Regions from separate parts of the Streptomyces sp. B15 genome, predicted to be linked through region 2. Evidence: riboswitches for the same ligand, from Rfam matches in the RefSeq annotation. Region 2 holds a riboswitch; each other region holds the start of a gene.
The links. Region 2 has a riboswitch for cobalamin ahead of KBY19_RS32175 (hypothetical protein). Riboswitches for the same ligand answer to the same signal wherever they lie in the genome.
Positions count from the first base shown of each region.

Region 1: linked by a shared signal. The riboswitch ahead of KBY19_RS21505 (prenyltransferase/squalene oxidase repeat-containing protein) and the one ahead of KBY19_RS32175 (hypothetical protein) in region 2 are both predicted to bind cobalamin.
Region 3: linked by a shared signal. The riboswitch ahead of KBY19_RS16480 (hypothetical protein) and the one ahead of KBY19_RS32175 (hypothetical protein) in region 2 are both predicted to bind cobalamin.

Region 1 covers NZ_JAGPXJ010000049.1:165-6,130, reverse strand. The annotation lists gene KBY19_RS21525 (LLM class flavin-dependent oxidoreductase) at 1-724, opposite strand, end outside; gene KBY19_RS21520 (ferredoxin) at 814-1,047, opposite strand; gene KBY19_RS21515 (aldehyde dehydrogenase) at 1,143-2,621, opposite strand; gene KBY19_RS21510 (MBL fold metallo-hydrolase) at 2,782-4,023, shown strand; cobalamin riboswitch at 4,141-4,275, shown strand; gene KBY19_RS21505 (prenyltransferase/squalene oxidase repeat-containing protein) at 4,438-5,778, shown strand; partial or broken gene KBY19_RS21500 (hypothetical protein) at 5,904-5,966, shown strand, end outside.
Region 2 covers NZ_JAGPXJ010000115.1:5,243-11,208, reverse strand. The annotation lists gene KBY19_RS32195 (YnfA family protein) at 1-95, opposite strand, end outside; gene KBY19_RS32190 (MerR family transcriptional regulator) at 156-920, opposite strand; gene KBY19_RS32185 (ABC transporter substrate-binding protein) at 1,289-2,335, shown strand; cobalamin riboswitch at 2,425-2,603, opposite strand; gene KBY19_RS32180 (ferric reductase-like transmembrane domain-containing protein) at 2,613-3,599, opposite strand; cobalamin riboswitch at 3,883-4,042, shown strand; gene KBY19_RS32175 (hypothetical protein) at 4,190-5,068, shown strand; gene KBY19_RS32170 (cysteine synthase family protein) at 5,065-5,966, shown strand, end outside.
Region 3 covers NZ_JAGPXJ010000031.1:33,809-39,774, forward strand. The annotation lists gene KBY19_RS36515 (germacradienol/geosmin synthase) at 1-785, opposite strand, end outside; gene KBY19_RS16470 (hypothetical protein) at 948-1,679, shown strand; tRNA gene KBY19_RS16475 (tRNA-OTHER) at 1,865-1,938, shown strand; cobalamin riboswitch at 2,102-2,283, shown strand; gene KBY19_RS16480 (hypothetical protein) at 2,350-2,571, shown strand; gene KBY19_RS16485 (ABC transporter substrate-binding protein) at 2,717-3,724, shown strand; gene KBY19_RS16490 (iron ABC transporter permease) at 3,729-4,754, shown strand; gene KBY19_RS16495 (ABC transporter ATP-binding protein) at 4,769-5,560, shown strand; gene KBY19_RS16500 ((2Fe-2S)-binding protein) at 5,544-5,966, shown strand, end outside.

The DNA of each region.
Region 1 (5,966 bases), on a different contig from region 2:
TGCGTCCGGCCGCCGCCCGTCCCTCGTCGATGAGCTGCCGCGCGCGGCGGATACCAGCGAAAGTGGTGTTGCTGTCCAGCACCGTGCCGTCGGCCGCCTCGCCGCTGAGCCGCAGCGAACGCGGTCCGCGCGCACCCGCGAGCACCGCCGTGTCCGAGGCGGCGGCCGACACGGGGCCCGACGCGAGGTCCGTCGCCGGTGCTGTCGCGGGTGCTGTTGGCGGGGCCTTCACCGGGGCCGCTTCGGATGTCCGGGCGGGCGGCGGCCAGTCGAGGGCGACCCCGTCCAGCTTGACGTAGCGCCCCTCGACCGTGACCCGTTCACCGCGCAGCAACGCCCGCATGGTGTCGAGGTGTTCGCGCAGCAGGGTGACGGGCGAGTCGACGCGTGCGCCGACCTGACCCATCCAGTCCTGTACGCCGTGACCGAGGCCCACCGCGAACCGGCCGGGGAAGAGACGGCGCAGTGTCGCGGTCTCCATCGTGGTCAGCGCGACGTTCCGCAGCGGGACCGGCAGCAGGCCCACGCCCACCCGGAGCCGTTCGGACCAGGCGAGGGCGGCGGCGGCCGTGGCGATGCCGCTCTCCAAGAAGCAGTCCTCCCACAGCCACAGCTGCTCCAGCCCCGCCTCGTCGGCGGCGCGGACCACGCTCCGCAGCCGTTCGGGAGGCAGCTGAGGCCGGAAAACAGCACCGAGAGCGTTGTCAGCACCGAAAGATGTCATGCGGCTGTTCCTACCCCGGCGTTCCGGCTCCGGGCAACGGAATACCGGCCCGATCCGGCCTCGTCCCGCTTCCCGCCCCTCCCGTCCGGTCAGTCCTCCGGTGGGAAGACCGGCTCCCCCGTCTCCGCCAGGGTGATGGAGATGGCCTCGACGGGGCAGCTCTCGGCGGCGTCCAGCACCTCTTCGGAAGGCTCGCGGTCGGGAGCCACGGGGTGGGACCGGCGGGCGGCATCCAGCCGGAACTCCTCGGGCGCCCCGCCCACGCACATCCCCGACCCGATACACAGGTCCCGGTCCACCTCGACGTGCCAGCGGTCAGCCATCGGCTCTCCTCATCCCGGGCCGGTGCCCAGCCGTCCGTCGGCCCGTTGCGTATCGTCTTCGGTCCGGTGACTCCTGCCCCTCGCTTCCCGGGAACTCACGCTTCCGCGGGCAGGTGGATCATCTTGTGCTCCAGATACTCGGCGTATCCCTCGGGCCCGAACTCCCGGCCGATACCGGAGTTCTTGTAGCCGCCGAACGGACCGAGCATGTCGAGGCTGAAGGTGTTGACGGAGTAGGTGCCGGTGCGTACACGGCGGGCGATGTCGATGCCGCGTTCGGTGTCGGCCGTCCATACGCTGCCGGAGAGCCCGTAGTCGGAGTCGTTGGCGATACGGACCGCCTCCTCCTCGTCCTCGTACGGCAGCAGGCAGATGACGGGGCCGAAGATCTCCTCACGGGCGATCCGCATGGCGTTGTCGACGTCCCCGAAAAGGGTGGGTTCGACATACCAGCCGGTGGGCATGGACTCCGGCCTGCCGCCGCCCGCGAGGACCTTGGCGCCCTCCTCCTGGCCGAGGGCGATGTAGTCGAGGCAGCGTCGACGCTGGCGTTCGGCGACCAGCGGACCGACCTCGGTGGCGGGATCCAGCGGATCGCCGACCCGCAGTCCGTCGGCGGCGGCCTTGAAGCGCTCGGCGATCTCGTCGTAGCGGCTGCGCGGCGCGAGGATCCGGGTCTGGGCCACACACGCCTGGCCGTTGATCATCCAGGCGAACGGGGTGATGCCCGCGACCGCCGCTTCCAGATCGGCGTCGGGCAGGATGACTGCGGCCGACTTGCCGCCCAACTCCAGGGTGACCCGGGTCAGATTGCGGGAGGCCACCTCCATGACCCGCTTGCCCGCGGCCACGGAGCCGGTGAAGGACACCTTGTCGACGCCGGGGTGCCCCACGAGATACTCGCTCACCTCGCGATCGGCCGGCAGGATCGACAGCACACCCGGGGGCAGCCCGGCCTCGTCGGCGATCTCGGCCAGCAGATAGGCGTCCAGCGGGGTCTCCGGCGAGACCTTCAAAATCGCCGAGCAGCCGGCCAGCAGCGCGGGGGCCAGTTTGGCGGCGGCGGTGAACTGGGGCACGTTCCACGGCACCACGGCCGCCACCACCCCCACCGGCTCCCGGCGCACCAGCAGCGGACCGAGCACCCCGGCCCGGCGCTCCTCGTGGCGGAAGTGGGCGGCGATCTTGACCGCGGTGTCCCAGACCATCATCGCGGCGAGGGACTGGACCATGACGGCCGAGGTGTACGGGGTGCCGTTCTGGGCGCTGATGACCTTGGCGATCTCCTCGCTGCGCACGGCGAAGGCGTCCTTGATGCGGGTGACCGTCTCGATCCGTTCGGCCAGCGGGCGCTGCGCCCACACCCCGGAGTCGAAGGACTCGCGTGCCGCGCGTACGGCGCGGTCGACGTCCTCGCGCGAGGCGTGCGGGACACGCCCGATGGGCTGCTCGGTGTGCGGCGAGACCACCTCGATGGCCTCGCCGCCGGCCGGGTCGGTGAAGGTCCCGCCGATGTAGAGCTGCCGGTGATCGGCGTACGCGATTCCGCCGCCGGTTCCGCTGGGGTTGTCCATCATGCCCGTGCCCTCCCTCTCCGCCCCACCCGTCGGTGTGACACCTGACACTCTCCTGACAGCGCATCAGAACTAGTACCAGTTCTAGTTCTAGGGAACAATGCCTCTGCCGGCCCGCAGGCCGCCACGCCCGCGCACCGAACCGGGGGGAGCCGTCGCCATGACGAACGGACCGCAGGCCGACGACGAGGGGCCGGGGGGCGAGGCCGAGGGACCGCGGGTGCACGCCGAGGGACCGCGGGTCGACGACGGGGGACCGCGGGTGGACGCCGGATCGCGGGCAGCCCCGCGCGGGCCCCGGGTCACCGATCACGGGGGCGGAATCTGGAGCATCCCCGTACCCATCCCGGACAATCCCCTCGGCCACACCCTCGTCCATGTGATCGAGACGGACGCGGGGCCCGTGCTGATCGACACCGGCTGGGACGACCCCACCTCCTGGCAGACCCTCGCCGACGGGCTCACCGCCTGCGGCACCTCCGTCCGAGCGCTGCACGGCGTACTGGTCACCCACCACCATCCGGACCACCACGGACTCTCGGCGCGGGTACGGGAGGAGTCCGGCGCCTGGATCGCCATGCACGCGGCGGACACCGCCGTCGTGCGCCGCACCCGCCGTTCGGACCGTGGCCAGTGGCTCGGCTACCTCGCCGAGAAACTCGCGGCGGCCGGCGCCCCCGAGACCCATACGGCGCCGCTGCGCACGGCCCTCGCGGAGGGCAGGGGTGGAGCACTGCCCGGTGCGCGGGCCGCACTTCCCGACCGCGAGATCGAGCCGAACGAGCTGCTGGCCCTGCCGGGACGGCGGCTGCGCGCCGTCTGGACCCCGGGACACACCCCGGGGCACGTGTGCCTGCACCTGGAGGAGCAGCACCCGGGCAACCCGGCCCGCTCCGGCTCCGGCTCCGGCGACCCTGGCAACTCGGGTGGTCGGGGCCGTCCGGGTGGGCCGGGCCGGGGAGGGCGGCTGTTCTCCGGGGACCATCTGCTGCCCACGATCAGCCCGCACATCGGACTGTACGAGGACCCGGACAGCGACGAGAGCACCGATCCACTCGGCGACTATCTCGACTCCCTCGAACGGATAGCCAGGCTGCGGCCCGCCGAGGTGCTGCCCGCACACCAGTACGCCTTCACGGACGCGCAGGCCCGGGTCGACGAGCTCACCGCTCACCATGCGGAGCGCCTCTCCGGTCTGAGAGCACTGCTCTCGGAGCGCGACCTCACCCCCTGGCAGCTCGCCGAGACGATGCGTTGGAACCGCCCCTGGGGGGAGATCCCGTTCAGCTCCCGCAACATCGCCGTGGCCGAGGCCGAGGCCCATCTGCGCCATCTGGTCAAGCTCGGCCGGGCCGAGGCCGTCCCCGGCAGCACCCCGGTCACCTACCGCGCCACCGGCTGAGACCCCTGCCGCACGGCCACCGCGATCTGGAGTCGGACGAAGCGGGACCGGCCCGACGGAACGACCCGGTGGCCCGTCCGGCTACAGTGGCCGACAGCCAGACAACGCCTCCGACCGGGGGAAGCCGGTGCGAATCCGGCGCTGACCCGCAACCGTGAGCGGTCCGTCACCCCGTCGCCGTACGCCGGCCGCGGGTCGTCCTCCACGACCCGGCGTATGCGCGCAGGTGACCGGCCGCGAGCCGGAGCACCCGGGCGGAGGTGGGCTCCTGTGGCCGAACCAGGCCACCGGCCCGTCGAGGTATACGGAGCCGAGCCCGGTGCGCCGCGGTGCGGGGCCGCGAAGTCGCGAGCCCCCTCGGCGGGGCGGCCGTGCCCGGCTGCGGTCCGCTTCCGTCACCGAAAGGCACTCGCAATGTCACCGCGCCGCCGCCGCGCCACGGTCCTCGCCGCCGCCACCGTGCTGTGCGCGACAGCCGCACCCGTGGCATCCGCCGCCGCAACCGCGCCCCATGCCGCCGAGAAGCCGTCCGAGCTGCCGGACGGGCTCTACGGAACGGCCGACCCGAAGTACGACGGGGTGTGGCGGCAGTCGATGGCGCTGCTGGCGCTGGACGGCGCCGGTGCCGTCCCCGCGAAGAAGGCCGTCGACTGGCTGGCCGGCCAGCAGTGCGCCGACGGCTCGTTCACCGCCTACCGCGCCGACGCCGGCAAGAAATGCGACCCGGACGCCACTCCCTCGGACACCAACGCGACCGCCCTCGCCGTGCAGGCCCTCGCCGCAGTCGGCGGCCGGAGCGACGCGGTGCGGGAGGCCCTGGAGTGGCTGACCTCGGTCCAGAACAAGGACGGCGGCTGGGGCAGCGCCCCGCGCGCCGCCTCGGACGCCAATTCGACCTCGCTGGCCATCGGCGCCCTGCACGCGGCGGGCCGGAACCCGGAGAAGGCCACCGCCCAGGGCGGCAGGTCTCCCTACGACGCGCTGCTGTCCTTCCAGCTCACCTGCGGCGCGAAGGGCATCGAGAACGCCCCCGGCCAGCAGGGCGCCTTCGCCTACCAACCGGACAAGAAGGGCGAGCTCGCCCCGAACGACGACGCCACCGCGGCCGCCTCCCTCGCCGCGCTGGGCGAAGGCGCGCTGCCCGAACCGCTGTCCAAGGACGCCAAGGACAAGCCGGTCACACCACTGAAGTGCGCCTCGGACGCGGGCACCGACGCCGACGCGGACGCCGACGAGGGAGACAAGAAGGGCGTTCCGGGCGGCCGCAAGCAAGCGGCGGGTGCGGGCGCGGCCTATCTGGCCGCGACGCTGAAGAAGAACGGCGGCCACTTCAGCTCCGTGACTCCGGGCGACACGAAGAAGCAGCCCGACTACGCGAACACCGCGGACGCCGTCGTCGCGCTGGCGGCCGGCGGCCACCGGAAGCCGGCCAGGTCCTCCCTGACGTGGCTCGCGGACAACGTGAACAAGTGGGACAAGGCCAAGAACGACCCGGCCGCCATCAGCTCCCTCATGCTCGCCTCCCGCGCCGCCGGCGGCGACCCCACGAAGCTCGGCGGGACCGATCTCCTCTCCCGCCTCGGCGACACCGGCCCGAAGCCCGCAAAGATGCCGTCGGACGACGCGGACTCCTCCTCCGACAAGAAGGACGACGGCACCACCATCCCCGTCTGGGCCTTCATCCTGGTCGGTCTCGCCATCGGCGCCGGCTTCGGCATCCTGCTCAGCGGTCGCCGCAAGAGGCAGCAGCTGTGACGGCCCGGACGGCGCACGGCGCCACCGCGCCGGAGCCGCTCCTGCCCCGGCCCAGGCCCAGGCCCAGGCCCAGGCCCAGGGCAGGGGCGGGGGCGAAGGCAGGGGCAGTCGCGGGGTGGCGGGGCGTGCGCCTGCCGGTCGTCGCCCTCATGGCGGTCACGGCGCTCGCCTCGCCGGCCGCACTCCCG
Region 2 (5,966 bases):
TTGTGTTCGCGGATGCCCTGCCACACCAGCCAGGCCCCTCCGATCTCGAACAGGGCGGCGACGGCGAACAGGGCGACGGAGCGGGCGACGATCACAGTGCGGGTCCTTCTGGCGGGCAGCGGAAGCAGGGCAGGAAGAGGGGTGGTGCGGGCGGGTCAGGCGGCCGGGCCGAACAGTGCGGCGAGCAGCGCGGCTCCCTCGGACGGGGCCCGCACCTGAAGGTGCAGGACGGGTCCGTCGAGGTGGAGGCGGAAGTCGAAGAACGGGCAGCACTGCTGCTCGGCAGCGGCGAGTCCCGCGACGGCCCCGGCCCGGTCGGCGGGCAGAGTGAGGCGGATGCCCTCGTCGGTCTCCTGCCGCTCGGCGCCGTCGGTCAGCCGCCGCCACTGGGCGGTGCGCTCGCCCAGGCTGTCCCTGCTCAGGGAGCAGGCCACCGGCGCATGCCGCCACCGTTCGCTGTCCTGTTCAGCAGCTCGGCGGCTGGGCTGTGCGGTGCCGTCGATCGGCCGGTCGCCAGGCGGGGCGGGAGCGAGAAATCCGCACTCCGGATCGCAGCGGCCGGGCCGGTCGGGCAGCGCGTCGAGGTGGTCCAGCGCCTTGTGCAGGGTGGCGGTGAACGCGGCCAGCTCGGTGGCGCGTGCCTCGGCGTCCGCGATGCGGGCGGCGATCCGTGGTCGCAGATCGGCCTTCACCTGCGCGCACGCGCCGGACTCCCATACCGCCAGCAGCTCAGAGACATCCTCCAGCGGCAGTCCGAGGTTCTTGGCTGCGCCGATGAACGCGAGGCGCTCGACGGCGTCCTCGCCGTAGAGGCGGTAGCCGGCCGGGGACCGGTCGGCGGGCAGCAGCCCGGCGCTCTCGTAGAACCGCAGCGTGGTGGCCGGAACGCCGGAGCGCTCGGCGAGCTGGGAGATCCGCATGGTGCTCACGAACCGACGGTAAACCTTCGACTCGGCTCGAAGGTCAAGGGCGATGAGGCCCAGGCCTGGGGCAGCGGATATCGCTTCGAGCTGGCGGGTACGGGGTGGCGGGGTGCGGGGTGGCACCGGAAGACATATCAACGTCCGTTACTGCTCCCCGGCGTCTTGGGCAGGGTGCGCCGTGCGGTGACCGGGCGCCGGGAGCCGTAGAACACGCCAGCGTCCCACGGTCGGGGTGGTGGGCGGCCGTGCGGATCGCGGAGAGTACCGCCGAATGGGAAGTTAGGTTAGCCTTCCCTTGTTTTTCTTGAGGGCTTGGCTGAATCCCACCACTCCCCTGCCACTCTCCCGCGCGAAAGAAGCTCCCCATGCACCCAGCGACCTCCCGGCCCGCCGCCCTGTCCACGCCCTCCCGTCGCCGACTGCTCGCCGCCGGAGGCGCACTCGCCCTCGCTCCGCTGCTCAGCGCCTGCGGCGACAACAAGGACAGCGGCTCCCGGGCGGGAGGGGACGCGGAGGGCGGGTCCTGGTCGTTCAAGGATGACCGGGGCCGTACGGCGAAGTCCGGCCATCGGCCGAAGAGGATCGTCGCTTATGTCAGCACGGCGGCTGCACTGTACGACTACGGCATCGAGTGCACAGGAATCTTCGGGCCAAGCAAGCCGGTGGGGGGCAAGCCCAACCCGCAGGTCGGAGACATGAACGTCTCCGACCTGACGAGCCTGGGAACCGCGTTCGGCCGGTTCGACCTCGAGAAGTACGCCGCCCTCAAGCCCGACCTGCTGGTCAGCAACATGTTCCCGGCGCCGGACCTCTGGTACGTCCCGCCGGAGAGCAAGGAGAAGATCCAGAGGCTCGCCCCCACCATCGGCATCGACATCGCCCGCACGTCCCTGCTCGACCCGCTCAAGCGCACCGCCGAGCTGGCCGAGTCCCTCGGCGCGGACATGAGCGCGAAGAAGGTCACGGACGCCGAGGCACGCTTCGACAAAGCCGCCAAGACCCTGCGCGCCGCAGCGAAGGCCAAGGGGGGCCTCAAGGTGATGGCGATCACCGGCGACCCGGACAACCTGTACGTCGCGGTCCCCGACTCCTACAGCGACCTGCACTACTTCAAGGATCTGGGCGTGGAGTTCGTCGAGGGCAAGAAGTCCGACGAGTTCGGCTTCTGGGAGTTCCTGAGCTGGGAGAAGGCCGACAAATACCACGCCGATCTCATCATGGTCGACAACCGCTCCACCGCCCCGTCCCGCAAGAAGCTGCGGGAGAAGGCCACCTGGCGCGAACTGCCCGCGGTCGAGGCCGACCAGCTCACTCCCTGGTCGATGGAAGAGCGCTTCAGCTACGCGGGCTTCGCCCCGGTCCTGGAACGTCTTGCCGCCGCCATCGACAAGTCGAAGAGGCTCAACGCCTGACTCCTGCGCCCGCCGGCCGAGGCCGGCGGGCCGGTAGCAGGGCTGGCCCGACCGCTTGGTACCCCTTCCTCTCGCAACCCGCTATCGGTACTCGACATGACGGCTCGAACGGGCAGCCTCGGCCGCACCGCCGGCCTTCCCACCTGTCGCGGGGGCAGTGGCTCGTACGGGATGCGCTCACCGATCACAGCGGCGGAACCGCGCCGGATTCGCACCGGCTTCCTCGTTCCACCGTCACCCTGTCGGCGCTCATCATTTCCTCGGTCGGATGCCCGGATCATTCGGGCTCGGGAGCGTGCGGGCCCGTCGAGGGGGGCTCGGCCGGGCGTTCCCGGCCGCCGTCATGACCCGACGCCACCACGATCAGCAGGCCCAACACGGCGGCCACTGCGGCTGCCCGGCCTGCGGCCCGCCCCAGCCAGCCCGGCAGCGACACCCCCTCGCGCCGCCTGGGCGCGTGCAGCCGTTCGGCCCGCCGGGCGGGCCGCAGCAGACGCAACAGCAGCAGTACAGCGACGGGGAGTTGCAGTAGCCACAGAACGGTGCGCGGCCACTCGCCGTACCAGACATTGGTGCCGTACAGCAGTGTGTGCCAGACGCTGAGCACGTAGACGACGATCACGAAGCGGTGCAGCCGACGCCAGGTGTTCGCGCCGATGCGGTGCCGGACGTAGAAGAGCAGCCCGAGTGGAACCGCCAGATACAGGGCGCCCTGGCCGATCGGGATCGCGACCCGGCCGGTGCCCGAGTCGTACCAGCCGGGCACGAACGCGTCCGCGAATCCCACCCACAGCCGCTCGGCCCACGCCAACTGGGCCTCGTAGCATACGAGTTCGGCCGCGAACATCAGCGCGTGCGCAAACATCAGGGCCATCGCGGTCAGGCTCGTGGTGCGGTGCCAGCGTTCCAGGGCCTGCCGGGAGACCGGCAGCCGGGTGGGGCGCGGCCCCGACAGCAGCAGACCGAGCATGACCGTGCCCCAGGCCCACAGCAGACCCGACCAGCCGAACGCCTGGCTGAGCAGGTACATCCAGTACGTGCCGGGGTCGTCCATGAACGGCATGACCGCGACTGTCGCCGAGTCACCCGACTCCATGCGCGCGTAGAGGAATACGAAGACGGCCACCGTGACGACGACCGCCGCACTCGCGTCGGGCAGTGCCGCCCGCAGGTCGGCGCGCAAGGCGGCGCCGTCCGCCGGACGCCTGTCACGGGCGGGTGGCGAGCTCGTGCCGTCGTCCTCCGGCCTCGTCTCTGACAGCATCCTGGGCCTTCCGGGCGGTACACCGGCGGACTGTGTGCCTGTGGGGCGAACCGGAACCAGTGTCACCAAGTGGGCCGGGATTGCCGAGGCGACATCCGGCCAGAGTGATTCCGGCGCTGACCGGGCCGGCTGAGCTGCCGCGAGGTCCTCGCACCCGCCCGTGCACCGATCACATCCGGACAACCGGCGATACGCCCCCTGCCGCAGCGGCGCGGGCCACCCTAGGCTGAGGCGTGCAGTCGGTTCGTGCCATCCGTCCGACCGGATCTGGGCGGCACGACGCAAGAGGGAACCCGGTGGGAATCCGGGACTGTCCCGCAGCGGTGAGTGGGAACGAACGCCGTCAACAGCACTGGGCCCCTGGATCGGCGGGGTCGGGGAAGCGACGGCCAGTAGGTATCCGCCGGATTTTCCGGCGGGTGGGCTCACAAGTCCGAAGACCTGCCACTGCGCCCGCGCGTGAGGTGCGGGCTGTGAACGGTGACCTCGAGGACTGGGTTGGCGGTATCGACGGCTGCACGGCCTACGCTGTGCCGCGCCTCCTTCCCGGTGGTGATTCGGGGCTCGGGACCAGGAGGAGGACGTGCCCCGTGAGCGCGCGAGTTCCCGTCGTCCGCACGGTGTCCGGCGTCTGCCACGGCACGCTGGGTGAGCTGTACCAGGGCCCGCTGCGGGCGGGTTCCGAGCCGGACATCGCGGTGGTGTCCTTTCCCGTGGACCGTCACTCCTGGGTGCACTTCACCCCGGGGACGGCGGCGCCGAACCGGCTGCCCCTCGGGGAGAAGTCCGCGACAGCGGCCCGGCTCTTCCTGGAGCACTTCGGACTCACGCTGCCGCCGGGCCACTGGCGCGCCCACTCTGATCTGCGGGTGGGCGTGGGGATGGCGAGTTCCACCGCCGACATCGTGGCGACACTGCGCTGTCTGTTCCGGCTCTTCGCCCTGCCCTACGACACGGACGTGGTCCTCGGGGTCCTGGCGGCGATCGAGCGTGCCGACAGTGTCTTCCTCGACGAGTTCGCCCTCCACCTCAGCGGCCGGCACCGCGTGATCCGGCGGCTGGGCACGGACATCGGCTTCCACACCGCTCACATCACCGAGCCCGGGACGGTGGACACCGCCGCCGTCACCGACCTGCTCCTGGGGCACTACCGGCGGCACGGGGAGGAATACGGGCGCTGCCTGACCGACCTGCTCAAAGGGTTCGCCTCCGGAGACCCGGCCGCCGTCGCACGGGCGGCCACCACCAGCGCCGCCCTGTCGCAGAAAGTGCTGCCCAAGGCGACGTTCGACAGCATGCTCGCGCACCGGGAGCGGTTCGGCGCCGACGGCATCTTCGTGGCCCACACGGGCTGCCTGATCGGCTATCTGTTCCCCGACCGCCCCGACGCCGCACTCAAGTCGGAACTGTCCGCCTTCTTCCACTCGCTCGGCCACCAGTGTTCCTTCGCCCAAGGAGGCTACGGGTGATCCACCCCCACATCGCCGACGCCCTCAAGGCCCCCGATCTCGTCCGGCTCACCGACGCCCTCGTCCTGATCCGGTTCGAGTCGATGAAGATCTACTCGGCACTCGCCGCCGTCCGCCACCTCCTGGAGCGGGGCACGATCCGCCCGGGACAGACTCTGATCGACAGTTCCAGCGGTATCTACGCCTACGCCCTTGCGCTGGCCTGCCACCGCTACGGCACGCACTGCCACATCGTGGCGTCCACCACCGTGGACACCACCACCCGCGCCCAGTTGGAGATCCTCGGCGCCACCGTGGAACAGGTCAGGCCCTCGGAGAACCTCAAGCTGGACCAGGAGCTGCGGGTGCGGCGGGTGCGGGAGATCCTCGCCGACCACCCTGACTGGCACTGGATGCGCCAGTATCACGACGACATCCACTACCTCGGCTACCACGAGGTCGCCGACCGCATCACGGCCCTGTTCCCCGCGACCGCGTTGACCGTCGTCGGCGGAGTCGGTTCCGGAGCCTCGACGGGCGGCCTCGTGGAACGCCTGCGCGCCACCGACCCCTCGGTTCGGCTGGTCGGCGTTCAGCCGTTCGGCAGCGTCACCTTCGGCAGCCAGGACCACCAGGACCCGGAGGCGATCATCGCCGGCATCGGGTCGTCCATCGTCTTCGACAACGTCCGCCACCAGCTCTACGACAGCCTCCACTGGCTGGACTTCACCCATGCCATGTCCGGCACGGTCGCCCTGCTGCGTGACCACGCCGTCTTCGCCGGGCTGTCCACCGGCGCCGGATACCTCTCCGCCACGTACGAGGCACGCCGCCACCCCGACCGGCTGCACCTGGTGGTCGGCGCCGATACCGGTCACCGCTATGTCGAGCGCGTCTTCGCCCGGCACACCGAAGCCCT
Region 3 (5,966 bases), on a different contig from region 2:
GCCTCCTGGGTGGTGCACTCCAGGAACGTCTCCAGGACGAGCACGCCGTTGGACAGCTCGCCCTCCTCCCGCGTCTCCCGCTCGTAGGAGAACAGGTCGTTGCGCAGATGGACCGCGTCGGAGAAGGTGTCGCGCAGTACGCACAGCGGGCGGGAGCCGGCCACCGACGCGGGTACCTCGGCGTGTGCCGCGAACTCCACCAGCCCGGCCGACCACGGCGCGCCGCCGACCTTGCGCCGCATCTCGATGTACTCGACCGGGTTCGGCACCCGCCCGATGTTGATGTTGGACAGCTCCCACAGCGACTCGTTGAGCAGGTTCTCGGTGCTGACGGCGAATCGCGCGCGCCAGTCGGCCGACATCGAGGGGACCGTCCTGGCCCACAGGTCGGCCAGCCCCGCCTCGACGGGGTTGGTGGGCGGGGGGACGGTCGCGGAGTCGGCCAACGGCATGAACAGCGGCAGCCGGTCCAGATACGCCTTGCCGCCCGCCCGGTCCTGGGTGCGCTTGAACATCTCCAGGAAGTGGTCGTCGAAGAAGAAGACCCACACGTACCAGTCGGTGACCAGCTCCAGGTCCTCGGCGGTGGCGTCGGGGTGGGTGTAGGCGCACAGCAGCGCGTAGTCGTGCGCGTCCAGGTCGGCCGTCTCCCAGACCCCGGACCCCTCCAGCATCCCCATCTGCCGTGCCCACTGCCGGGAATGGGCCCGCGCCTGGTCGACGTGCGGGTTGAGACGGGCGGGGTAGGGCACGTAGAAGTCGGGCAGTTCGAAGGGTTGCGACAACGTCTTGGTATCCCCACAGCTCGTCGAATCGGTGCTGCCTTTGCCTACCCGGGGCAGAGCGATGAGCATCCTTTTTCACCCGGACGTGGGACCCGCCCTGTTACCGAGCTGTCGAACAAAATCCGTGGTGCGGGGCGATGTTGGGCTGCTAGGTTCGCGATCGTGGCGAAGCTGAATCAGATCATCGCAGTGGAGAAGGGCGTCAAGTCCAAGGTGGCCCAGGACCTGGCGCAGGCGCAGCACGGGCTGACGAAGCCGCAGATGCTGGCCGGGATCTCGCGTACGTACCAGCCCAAGGACGAAGAGGGCGAGCAGCTTCCGCCGGAGTCGACGCGGGTCCAGGTCAAGGCCGAGGATGTGCTGAAGGAAACGGCGAAGATCCTGACCCGGCTGTTCGATGTGACGGCGACGAAGGACTGGGCGAACCTCACGGCTCGCGCGGATGTCGTCGTCGACGGACGCACGGTCCTGTCCCAGGTGCCGGTCTCCTATCTGCTGTTCCTGGAGAAGCAGTTGGGCGAGCTCGGCTCGTTCCTGCGGAAGCTGCCGGTGCTGGACGGCGCCGAGGCGTGGGAGAAGGACCCCTCCACGGACTGGTGGAAGACCGAGCAGGTCCGCACCGTCCGCACCAAGAAGGTGCCGCGCAACCATGTGAAGGCGGAGGCCACGGAGAAGCACCCGGCCCAGGTCGAGGTCTACTACGAGGACATCCCGGTCGGTTACTGGACCACGGTCAAGTACTCCGGCGCCCTGCCCGCCCGGCGGATCAACGAACTGCTGGAGCGACTGGACAAACTGGCCGCGGCGGTGAAGTTCGCCCGCGAGGAGGCCAACGGGACCGAGGTGAGCGACCAGCGCGTCGGGGACGCCGTCTTCGGCTACCTGTTCGCCTGAGGCGCGAAGGCGCCGGTGCCGGCGCCGGCACAACAACCGAAGACTCCCCGGGCCGGGGTTTCGACGACTTCGGCCCGGGGTGCGCCAGGAGCGCAAAGCTGAAGCTGAAGCTGATGTGTGAACCCCCGGCGGCCCTGCCAGAGCCAGGGTGCCGGTCAAACTCAACCTCTCGCTCCACGCTCAGCATCGCCGTTCATCGTCCGGCAACCGGGGCGGTGACGACCTCGAGACGCCGGTTCGAACCCGGCCGGCGGTTCCACATGCCGCCGTGGTGGAGTGGCTCCACGCGAGGACATCGCCGAACGATCCGCCCATGAACCGCTGGGACGTGCGAACGAACGGCACCCAGGACCCCGGGGCCGGGCAAAGCCCCGGGGTCCCTTTTGTCACCTCTCCCCCGTTCCTGCCGTCTGCCGCCCGCGTGGTACGTTGCAGCCGCCAGTCAAACCCTTGAACGGGTCAGGGAATCCGGTGTGAATCCGGAGCTGACGCGCAGCGGTGTGGGACTGGGGCGTGCACGAGGCCACTGGGGACCTCCTCCCTGGGAAGGCGCACGCTCCCACAGTCCCGAGCCCGAAGACCTGCTGGCACCCGCGCCCGGACAGCCCCGGGCGTGGTGGCACGCCGGGCCCCGCGACTGGGCCTTACGACGGAGAAGGATCAGCTGGCCATGCGCCGACCGCGCCGTATCCACGCACATGTGCCGGGCCTCGCCCTGGCACTCGTCCTGGGCACCGCCGGCTGCGGTGCCCACTCCACGACCAAGGCCTCCGGCGCGGGAGCGGCCCCCGGCCGCCCCCGGCAGCACCCCGAAGTGCCGCAGCCGACCGACGGCTGCCCCGCGCCCGAGAAGGCAGCACGCCCTCCGCGTGAGCCCGGGCTCGCCAAGTGAGGCCGGAACACGGTGCCAAGGCCGTCGTCCCCGGCAGCGGGGCCGCACCCCGCCCCACCGGGGCCGCCCCCGTGCCCCCCGACCGTGGCGAGGTGCACGGGGTGCGGCTCGTGCCCGCCGACGACGATGTCTTGAGGAGACACCCATGACCTGTCCGGGACCGGCCGCGCCGCGCCGCACCCGCCGCGCGGCGCTCGCCTCGCTGCTGCTGATATCCCTCACCGCCTGTGCGGGCGGCGCCGGCGGTGAGGGCACGAAGACCGGCAGCTCCGCGAAGGGGTTTCCGTACACGGTCGACAACTGCGGGGTGAAGACCACCTTCACCGAGCCGCCCCGGCGCGCTGTGACCATGAACCAGCACGTCACCGAGATCCTGCTGGCACTCGGCCTCCAGAACCGGATGGCCGGCACCGCTTTCCTCGACGACCGGATCCTGCCCCGCTACGAGAAGGCGTACCGCGGCATCAAGGTGCTGGCCAAGAAGTACCCGTCCAAGGAGACGCTGCTGGCCGCCAACCCGGACTTCGTCTACGGCGGTTACGCCAGCGCCTTCGACAAGACGGAGGGCCGGGAGCGCGCGGCCCTGGTGGACAGCGGCATCAAGACCCGCCTCAACGTGGAGGACTGCACCAAGGACGTCGGCATCGCCACCCTGCACCGGGAGATCCGCGAGATCGGCCGCACCTTCGGCGTACCCGACCGCGCCGAGGCACTGATCAAGAAGCAGGACCGGCAGCTGGCGGACACCGCCGAGCGGCTGAAGGGGGTCGAGCGCACCCCGGTGTTCGTCTACGACAGCGGTGAGAGCGCCGCCTTCACGGCGGGAGGTACGGGCATCGGCAACGAGATCCTGCGCCGGGCCGGTGGCCGCAACGTCTTCGCGGATGTCGACAAGAACTTCGCCGACGTCTCCTGGGAAAAGGTCGTGCAGCGCAAGCCCGAGGTCGTGGTGATCTACGACTACGGCGGCACGACCGTCGCCCAGAAGAAGAAACGGCTGCTGAACGACCCGGCACTGGCCGACGTGCCGGCCATCGAGCACAAGCGCTTCGCCGTGCTGCCGCTCTCCTCGGCCGTCCTGGGGCCGCGTGTACCGGACGCGGTGGACGAGCTGGCCCACCAGCTGCACCCGGACCGCGACGGCGCGGAGTAGCACCGTGCCCATCGGTTCGCGAACGCGGTGCACGCTGGTGGCCACGGCGCTCGTCACCGTACTCGTCGCCGGGGCGCTGGCCGGGCTGGCGCTGGGCTCGGCGCGCATTCCCCTGGGGGAGGTGCTGGCGGCGCTGACGGGCCGCTCGCAGCCGGGTCCGTTCGCCACGATCGTGCTGGATGTGCGGCTGCCGCGGGTGCTGCTGGCGGCGGTCGTGGGAGCGGGACTCGCCCTGGTCGGCACGGTGTTGCAGGCCCTGGTGCGCAACCCGCTGGCGGACCCGTATCTGCTGGGCATCTCCTCCGGCGCCTCCACGGGTGCCGTCGTGGTCGTCGTGCTCGGCGTCGGCGCGCTCTCGATGCAGATGGGCGCCTTCGCCGGGGCGATGCTCGCGCTCGTCGTCGTGTACACGATGGCGCGGCGCGGCGGAACGTCGGCGACCCTGACGACGGGACGGCTGGTACTGGCGGGAGTGGCGGTGCAATACGTGCTGTCCGCGCTGACGAGCCTGCTGCTGGTGACCTCCGCGGAGAAGGAGCATCTGCGGGCCATTCTCTTCTGGACCCTGGGCGGTCTGGGCCAGGCCCGGTGGCACACCCTGCCGCTGCCCGCACTGGTGCTGGCCGCCGGTCTCCTCCTGCTGCTGGCGCTGGCCAGGCCGCTGGACCTGCTGCTGGCCGGGGAGGAGGGCGCCATGGTGCTCGGCCTGGACACCGGGCGCTTCCGCGCGGCGGTGTTCGTCCTGGCGTCCCTGGTGACGGCGGTGCTGGTGACGGTGAGCGGCGCGATCGGCTTCGTCGGGCTGATGGTGCCGCACGCCGCCCGGATGGCGGTCGGCGCCGGCCACCGCGCGCTGCTGCCGGTCGCGGCACTGGGCGGGGCGGCGTTCCTCGTCCTGGCGGACCTGGCGGCACGTACCGTCGCCGCGCCCGAGGAGATCCCGGTCGGCGTGCTGACGGCGCTCACCGGCGGGCCGTTCTTCCTGTGGATGCTGCGGCGTTCGCAGCGCACCGAGGGGGTTGCCGGGTGAGCGGGGCGTGCGCGCTGCGCGCCGAGGAGGTGTCCTACGAGGTGGCCGGGGGGCGCGCCCTGCTCGACGGGGTGACGCTGGAGGCCGTGCCCGGCGAGACTGTCGGTGTGGTGGGCCCCAACGGCAGCGGCAAGACCACGCTGCTGCGGTGCGTCTACGGGACGCTGCGGCCCACCGGCGGGCGGATCACTCTCGACGGCGACGACACGGCGGCGCTGAGCGTCAAGGCGCGGGCCCGCCGGGTGGCGGCCGTACCGCAGGACGCGGGCGGCGGATTCGGGCTGACCGTACGGCAGGTGGTGGCGATGGGCCGCTCCCCGCACAAGCGGTTCTGGGAGGGCGACACGGCGCAGGACGCCGCGCGGGTCGCCACCGCGCTGGAGCGGACGGGTGCCGCGGAGCTGGCCGGGCGTCCCTTCGACGAGCTGTCCGGAGGTGAGCGGCAGCGGGTGGTGGTGGCACGCGCCCTGGTGCAGGAGCCCGCGCTGCTCGTGCTGGACGAACCGACCAACCACCTGGATGTGCGCTACCAGTGGGAGCTGCTGGCGCTGGTGCGGAACCTGCCCGCCACCGGCCTGCTGGCCCTGCACGACCTCAACCTCGCCGCGTACTTCTGCGACCGGCTGTACGTACTGGAGGCAGGGCGGGTAGTGGCGCACGGGACGCCGGAAGAGGTGCTGACCCCGGCGCTGTTCGCCCAGGTGTACGGGGTACGGGCCGAGGTGGGCGTCCACCCGGAGACCGGCGCCCCGACCGTGGTGTACCTGCCGCCGAAGAAGGGGGTGCGGGATGAGCGGTCCGCATGAGCGGGAACCGGAACCCGAGCACGAGCCGCTGGAGGAGTTGACGGCGCTGACCGCCCTCACGGATCTCGCCTCGGCGTACGGCCCGCGCTACCACATGCTGCCGGGTGACCCACCCGCCGCCGACCAGGAGGCGGACGGGTGGCTGGCCGCCGACCGCCTCCCGGACCCGGACTCCGCCGAGCTGCGGCGACTGCTGAGCGCCGAATGGGAGGGCAGCGGACATCGCACGGCGCACGCGGCCGCGCTCACTTCGATCGCCGTGTACGCGGGGCGGGTGACGGCGGCCGCGATGCTCGGCTGGGTGCTCGACGGCCGTGTATGGGACGTACGGCCGCACAACGTGCTGGTGCGGCCGGGCCGTCACGGCATCGCGGGCGTGCGGCTACGGGTGCCGCGCCTGCTCGCG